Regions from separate parts of the Brachybacterium sp. AOP29-B2-41 genome, predicted to be linked through region 2. Evidence: predicted binding sites of a transcription regulator. Region 2 holds the regulator's gene; the other holds the start of a gene.
What was found. Region 2 encodes LexA, which represses DNA repair genes until DNA is damaged. Its sites were predicted from a motif close to TCGAACANNTGTTCGA; they were not measured.

Region 1 (3,253 bases), on a different contig from region 2:
CCAGGGCGTGCGGCAGGTGGTGTCCCGCCATCGAATCATCCGCGCCAGGCCGGCGGGGAACGCCCGCGATCGAGATTCCATCGCGATCAGCTCGCCGGTGCGGGGGCTGGTGTAGAGGCGTCGATAGAACGCGCTGACCTCTTCATCAGGATGCTCCGGCTCGGTATGGCGCAGGTGACCCGGTGGCCTGCCCTGCAAGGTGTCGGAGACGATGTGGGCGGGGATGACTCCATATCCCTCAAGCCGTGCGCTCTCGGCATCGTCATCGCGGCCCAGCAGAGCCGTATCGGAGACGACGATGCCTACTTCGATGTGGGGAGTGGGACGAGGACGGCGCGGCGCGGAGCTCGCTTCCATTCCATCCGATGCTTGCTCCGCAGGATGCGGATGCAGCACGGCGTCGACCAGCAGATCGGCTTCGAGCGCGGGCACTGAAGCCTTCTCCCCGGCAGCGCGCAGTGACTCGGCCTGCGTGCTCAGGGCCTGCATCATCCCGACGGCGTCAATCGCGCGCAGCACGGCGGAAACGCGCGCCATCCCGTCGACCAGCGGAGTCATCGTCACGTGCCGCTCTCGCGCAGCGCGCTCGGCCCGTTGACGCGAGGTCTCCGGCTCGAGCTTCTGGATCATCTCGTCGATGTCCTCGCGCAGCCTCTTGTGGCCCTTTCCGGACAGGACCTGAGGGGCCTCGGCAAGGATCTCGTCGAGACGTGCACAGGTGGCCGGCGAAGCGGTGGAGAGCGCGCCCGCCACCGTGGAGGCCTGCTGCGCCGTGACGGACCCTTCCCAGAGGCCGTTGATCGTGCGCGGCATGTGCTGGATCAGCCGCCGTGCGGAGGCGAGGGAGAAGGAGGACGCGGCCGGGGTGACCCGACGGGCCAGGGCGATCTCGTGGCTGGCGCCCTTGCCCTGCGAGGCGGTTGCCACCCCGCGCTCCGCATCGCTGCGCCGGATCCTCTGCTCGGCTGCAACCTGCCAGGCGGCGTCCATCGCAGCCAGCGAGGCGCGCAGATGATCGATTCCGGCAAGGACGGCGAGAGCCTCGCCAGGGGAGTCCGGTGCCGTGTCAGGAAGAGCGTCGCGAACCGAACTGGTGCGGGAGAACGCTACGAACGTCGCAGTGAGGATCTGCGCAAGCACGGCGCGGGCCTCGCTGCTCGCCTCGATCCGGGTGAGATGTGCGGCCACAGCGGACAGGGCATCCGTCGACGACGTGGCGTCAGCCCGGCGAGACTCATCCTCACCGGGGTCCTCCCCGTTGCCGTGCTGCGTCGTTGCATCCATGCCTTGATCGTACGGAGGTTCGAATGCGTCGACCACCCCCAGCTGGAATATGTGGACAACGCTGTCGAGGGGAAAGAAATGTGCATAACAATGTGGATATGTGGGCTCGGTGGAGGAAGGGTCGCGTGTCCATGTGGGTCCTGTTCGCCGCTGGGCCCCGCGGGTGATCGTACGGGTGTCACGTCTGGTCTCCCCGCGCCGTGACCTGGCGCAGCCCCGTCCAAGGCTGTTCTTACGGCAAGGCCAGGCGTTGCGAGTGCGGGAGGCACGTCATGGGAAATCCCCGAGGGCCCTGCGGTCGCCTAATTCCGGAAGGGCCTACGCAGAATCAGACAATTCGTTTCAGTCAAGAATGCCGGAGGAATTGTGGATAAGTCGCACTGGGGAGGATCCGTGGGTCTTGTCTGGCGGGCTCGATCTCGACCCGTCACCTCCGCCAACGGAGCCCAGCTGAGGGCTCCCCGGCTGAGGCTCTCGGTGAAGGTCGCCACGGTGCAAGCTGTGTCTGCTGACGCCACCGCAGCCACCGCAGCCACCTTCCCCCGCAGCTCCGTCAGTCAGCTAACGGTCACTTGCCGCCCAGCAGCGTCAGCACTGCGGTGACCCGCCGGTGAACACTCGAGTCCTCGCTGAGTCCGAGCTTCGCGAACAGGCGCTGAGTGTGCTTCTCCACCGCGCCCCCGCTGATGAAGAGCCGCTCGGAGATCCCCGCATTGGTCAGGCCCTCGCCCATCAGCTCGAGCACCTCGCGCTCGCGCGGGGTGAGCTCGTCCAGCGGCGTGCGCCGGCGGGAGGAGATCACCTGTCCCACCACGTCCGGGTCGATCGCGACGCCTCCCGCGGCGACTCGCTCGATCGACTCGAGGAAGGAGCGGATGTCGAAGATCCGGTCCTTCAGCAGGTAGCCCGTGGCGCTGGCCCCGGACTCGATCAGCTCGGTCGCATAGCCGACCACCACGTACTGGCTGAGCAGCACGATCGGTGCTCCCGGCCACTGTGCTCTGATCTGCTGCGCGGCACGCAGGCCTTCATCGGTGTGGCTGGGTGGCATCCGGATGTCCGAGATCACGAGGTCCGGCCGGAGTTCGAGGGCGCGCACCACCAGCTCCGTGCCGGTCGCGGCGGTGCCCACCACCGTGTGGTCGGCCTCCTCGAGCACCAGGCGCAGTCCTTCACGGATCAGCGCGGAGTCGTCGGCGATCAGGATTCGCATGGGATCACGGCCTCGATCCGGGTTCCGTGTGCGGGTGGCGAGGTCACCGTCAGGCGTCCCTCCAGGGAGGCGACACGGCCTGCGAGCCCTGCCAGGCCGCCGCCGGTGCGCATCTCGGCGCCTCCGCGCCCGTCGTCTTCGATCCTCACCCAGGCATCATCCCCGATTCGTGCCACTTCCACCACGATGCCGGCGGCACCGGAGTGCTTGGCAGCGTTGGTCAGTGCTTCGGAGACCACGTAGTAGATGCCGATCTCGACGTGCTCGGGAAGTGTCAGCTCGGGGCTCTCGATCGTCGTGGGGATCGGGGAGATCGCTGCCAGCTCGGTGAGTGCCGCGGCGAGTCCGCGATCGACCAGGACCGGCGGGGCGATCCCGCGGGAGAGGCGACGGAGATCGTCCAAGGTCAGCCCCAGCTGCTCACGCGTCTCGCGCAGCACGGCCTGGGCCTTTGCCGGGTCCTTCGCCGCGAGGGCTTCGACGCGGGCGAGGTCCATCGAGGCACGTACGAGGCGCTGCTGGGGGCCGTCGTGCAGGTCCCGTTCGAGTCGGCGCAGGGCGGTGGACTCGGCGGTGCGGCCGGCTGCGCGCGACTGCTCGGTGCGCAGCAGCTGCTGCTGCTCGTGGTAGCGCGAGCTCAGCATGCCGCGGGCCACGCCTCGGTGCAGTGCGGCCAGGCCGCGCACCACGGGGCCGAGGGTCAGCAGGAACAGCAGGCCGATGAGGAACTGCAGGGCCATGTCTACCGGGAGTGCG
Region 2 (3,253 bases):
CGCACCGGGAGCGAGCGCCTGGGAGACCAGGTGCGGCGCCTGCGCGAGTGGTCGGAGGAGACGGACAGCGGGGACCGAGACTCGCTCCAGGATGCCGTCTCGGACCGCGCCTGGCGCCAGGTCTCCGTGACCGGCAATCAGTGCATCGGCAGCAGCTGCCCGATGGTGGAGGACTGCTTCGCCGAGCGCAGCCGAGAGCTCGCGCGCGAGGTCGACATCGTGGTCACCAACCATGCCCTGCTCGCGATCGATGCTTTCGACAACCACGGGATCATCCCCGACCACGATGTGGTCGTCTTCGACGAGGCGCACGATCTCTCCGCCCGGGTGACCAGCGCCGTCACCGATGTGCTCACCCCCGGCATGCTCCGAGGCACGGTGCGGGACCTGCGTGGCCTCGGGGTGGCCGGGACGGCGCTGGACGACGCCTCCGAAGAGCTGCGCGAAGCCCTCGAGCTGTCTCCCGACGGGCGCGTGATCGGTGATCTCCCGGCGCGGCTCGGGGACGCCGTCACCCAGCTCCGGGTCGAGGCCCGCACCGCCCACTCGGACGCGAAGGATGCGGGGGACGAATCCTCCGCCGGCGCGCGCAAGACGGTTCGCGCCAACCTCCAGGAGATCATCGACGTCTGCGAACGGCTCGCCGCTCCCGATGAGGATGACGTGGTCTCGATCTCGCATTCCCAGGCCACCGGGCGCTCGAGCATCCAGGTGGCTCCGCTGAGCGTCGCGGGTGCGATGCGCGGTGCGATCCTCGAGGACCGCACTGCCGTGCTCACCTCCGCCACCCTGGCCCTCGGGGGCCGCTTCGAACCCGCTGCCGGGGAGGTCGGGCTGGCTCGCGCCGCGCGGATGGACCCGGCGGAGCTGCCGCCGCGGGAGGATGCCAACGCCTGGGCGGCACTCGATGTGGGCAGTCCTTTCGAGTATCGCCGGCAGGGGATCCTCTACACCGCTCGTCATCTTCCGCAGCCGGGGCGTGAGGGGCCCTCCGCGGCAATGCTCGACCACCTCACGGAGCTGGTCGAGGCTTCTCAGGGCGGTGCGCTGTGCCTGTTCTCCTCGCGGCGGGGAGCTGAGCTCGCCGCCGAGCATGTGCGAGCTCGGCTCGACCTGACGATCGCGGTGCAGGGAGAGGACTCGATGGCGAACCTGGTGCGCACCTTCCGTGACGAGGAGGATGCGAGCCTGTTCGGAACCCTCACCCTGTGGCAGGGCGTGGACGTGTCCGGACGTTCGCTGCGCCTGGTCACCATCGACCGGATCCCCTTCCCCCGGCCTGATGATCCGCTCACCGCAGCCCGCCAGGAGCGGATCGGACAGCGGGGCGGCAACGGCTTCATGTCGATCTCGGCCCAGCATGCGGCCCTGCTGCTGGCCCAGGGGGCCGGGCGGCTCATCCGCTCCACGGCGGACCGCGGGATGGTCGCGGTGCTGGATCCGCGTCTCTCGACCGCTCGCTACGGCGGCTATCTGCGGGAGTCGATGCCCCCGCTGTGGCCGACCACGGACCCGGAGGTCGCGATCAGCGCGCTGCGACGCCTCTCCGAGAGCTGACGCAGGGCGTCGCTGCAGCCCCGGCGCCGGATCGAGCGGGGGCTCAGATCGCGCGCAGCACCGCCACGATCTTCCCGAGGATCTCGGCATGGTCGCCCAGGATCGGTGCGAAGGCAGGGTTGTGCGGCATCAGCCAGACGTGATCGTCGCGCTGCACGAACGTCTTGACGGTGGCCTCGCCATCGATCATCGCCGCGACGATCTCGCCCTTCTCCGCGGTGTTCTGCGAGCGGACGACCACCCAGTCGCCGTCACAGATGGCGGCGTCGATCATCGAATCCCCGACCACCTGGAGCAGGAAGAGGTCGCCGTCGCCCACCAGACGCTGGGGAAGGGTGAAGACATCCTCGATCTGCTCCTCGGCGGTGATCGGTACACCGGCGGCGATCCTCCCCAGCAGTGGCACCGTCACGGAGTTCGGGCTGAGCTCGGTCACCGGCAGGGGCGCGGGGGCGTCATCCGCCTCTGGCATCACGACCTCCATCGCCCGCGGGCGCTTGGGATCGCGGCGCAGGAAGCCCTTGCGTTCGAGCGACTGCAGCTGATGGGCCACCGACGAGGAGGAGGTCAGCCCCACGGCATCGCCGATCTCGCGCATGGTGGGCGGATAGCCGTGTGAGGCGACCGCAGCGTTGATCGTCTCCAGGATCAGCCTCTGCCGCCGGCTGAGCCCCTCGGTGCGCTCATCGGCGGGAGCCTCGCCGCGGGACCGGATCGGCTTGGGGGTGCTCGGCGTCATCGTGAGGCCTCCTGGCGTCGTCTGTCGGACCCTCGCGGTTCCGTATGTGGTGTGACCCAGCGTAGGGCGGCGTGAGGCAGAAGCCAAACATGTGTTCGATGTTTCCCTTGCGTGTCGCCGGAACGTCGGGCTACAGTCGCACATACATTCGATCGAACAGGAGTTCGGATATGAATACTGGAACCGCCACGGTCCTCTCTCTTCCGGCGCAGCGCGAGCAGCGCGTCGAGGGTGCAGATCGAGCACGCGTTCGACTCGTCCCCACCCGTCGGGGACGCTTCCTCCTCGCTGGCCTCGCCTTCCTGCTGGGACTGCTCGTGGCTGCCGCCGTGCTGCTGACGGTGGATCTTCCTGCGGCGCTGGCAGGGACCGACTCCCAGCAGCCCGTCACCATCACGGTCGAGGCGGGAGACACCCTCTGGGGCTATGCCGAGGAGTTCGCTCCGGAGGCCATGAGCGAGCAGGAGTTCGTCGCTGAGGTGCGTACCCTCAACCACCTGCCCACCGGCCGTGTGACCGCGGGCCAGCAGATCGAGCTGCCCGTCTCAGGGGATGCGATCCGCTGAGCGGATCCGATGCCGGTACCCTGAGTGGATGCACTGTCCGTTCTGTCGCCACTCCGATTCGCGTGTCGTCGACTCGCGCACGTCCGATGACGGTGCGACGATCCGTCGGCGCCGCCAGTGCCCCAACTGCTCGCGGCGCTTCTCCACCTCGGAGACCGCGTCGCTGTCGGTTCTCAAGCGCTCCGGGGTCAGCGAACCGTTCAGCCGGGCGAAGGTGATCTCCGGAGTACGGAAGGCATGCCAGGGGCGTCCGGTCAGCGACGACCAGCTGGCCATGCTCGCCCAGCGGGTCGAGGAGAACATTCGCTCGAGCGGGCTCGCGGAGATCGATGCCCATCAGGTCGGCCTGTCGATCCTGCAGCCCCTCCAGGAACTGGATGTCGTGGCCTAT

Region 1: ACT3T9_RS07140 (DUF222 domain-containing protein) is a predicted target of LexA. The motif match lies at 1,292-1,307, and genes of this name have one in related genera.

What each region holds. Positions count from the first base shown of each region.
Region 1 is NZ_JBQSXR010000005.1:187,174-190,426, reverse strand. Features, by position in the region: gene ACT3T9_RS07140 (DUF222 domain-containing protein) at 1-1,284, opposite strand, end outside; gene ACT3T9_RS07135 (response regulator transcription factor) at 1,853-2,497, opposite strand; gene ACT3T9_RS07130 (sensor histidine kinase) at 2,485-3,253, opposite strand, start outside.
Region 2 is NZ_JBQSXR010000013.1:75,398-78,650, reverse strand. Features, by position in the region: gene ACT3T9_RS13215 (ATP-dependent DNA helicase) at 1-1,557, shown strand, start outside; gene lexA (transcriptional repressor LexA) at 1,601-2,296, opposite strand; gene ACT3T9_RS13205 (peptidoglycan-binding protein LysM) at 2,467-2,862, shown strand; gene nrdR (transcriptional regulator NrdR) at 2,891-3,253, shown strand, end outside.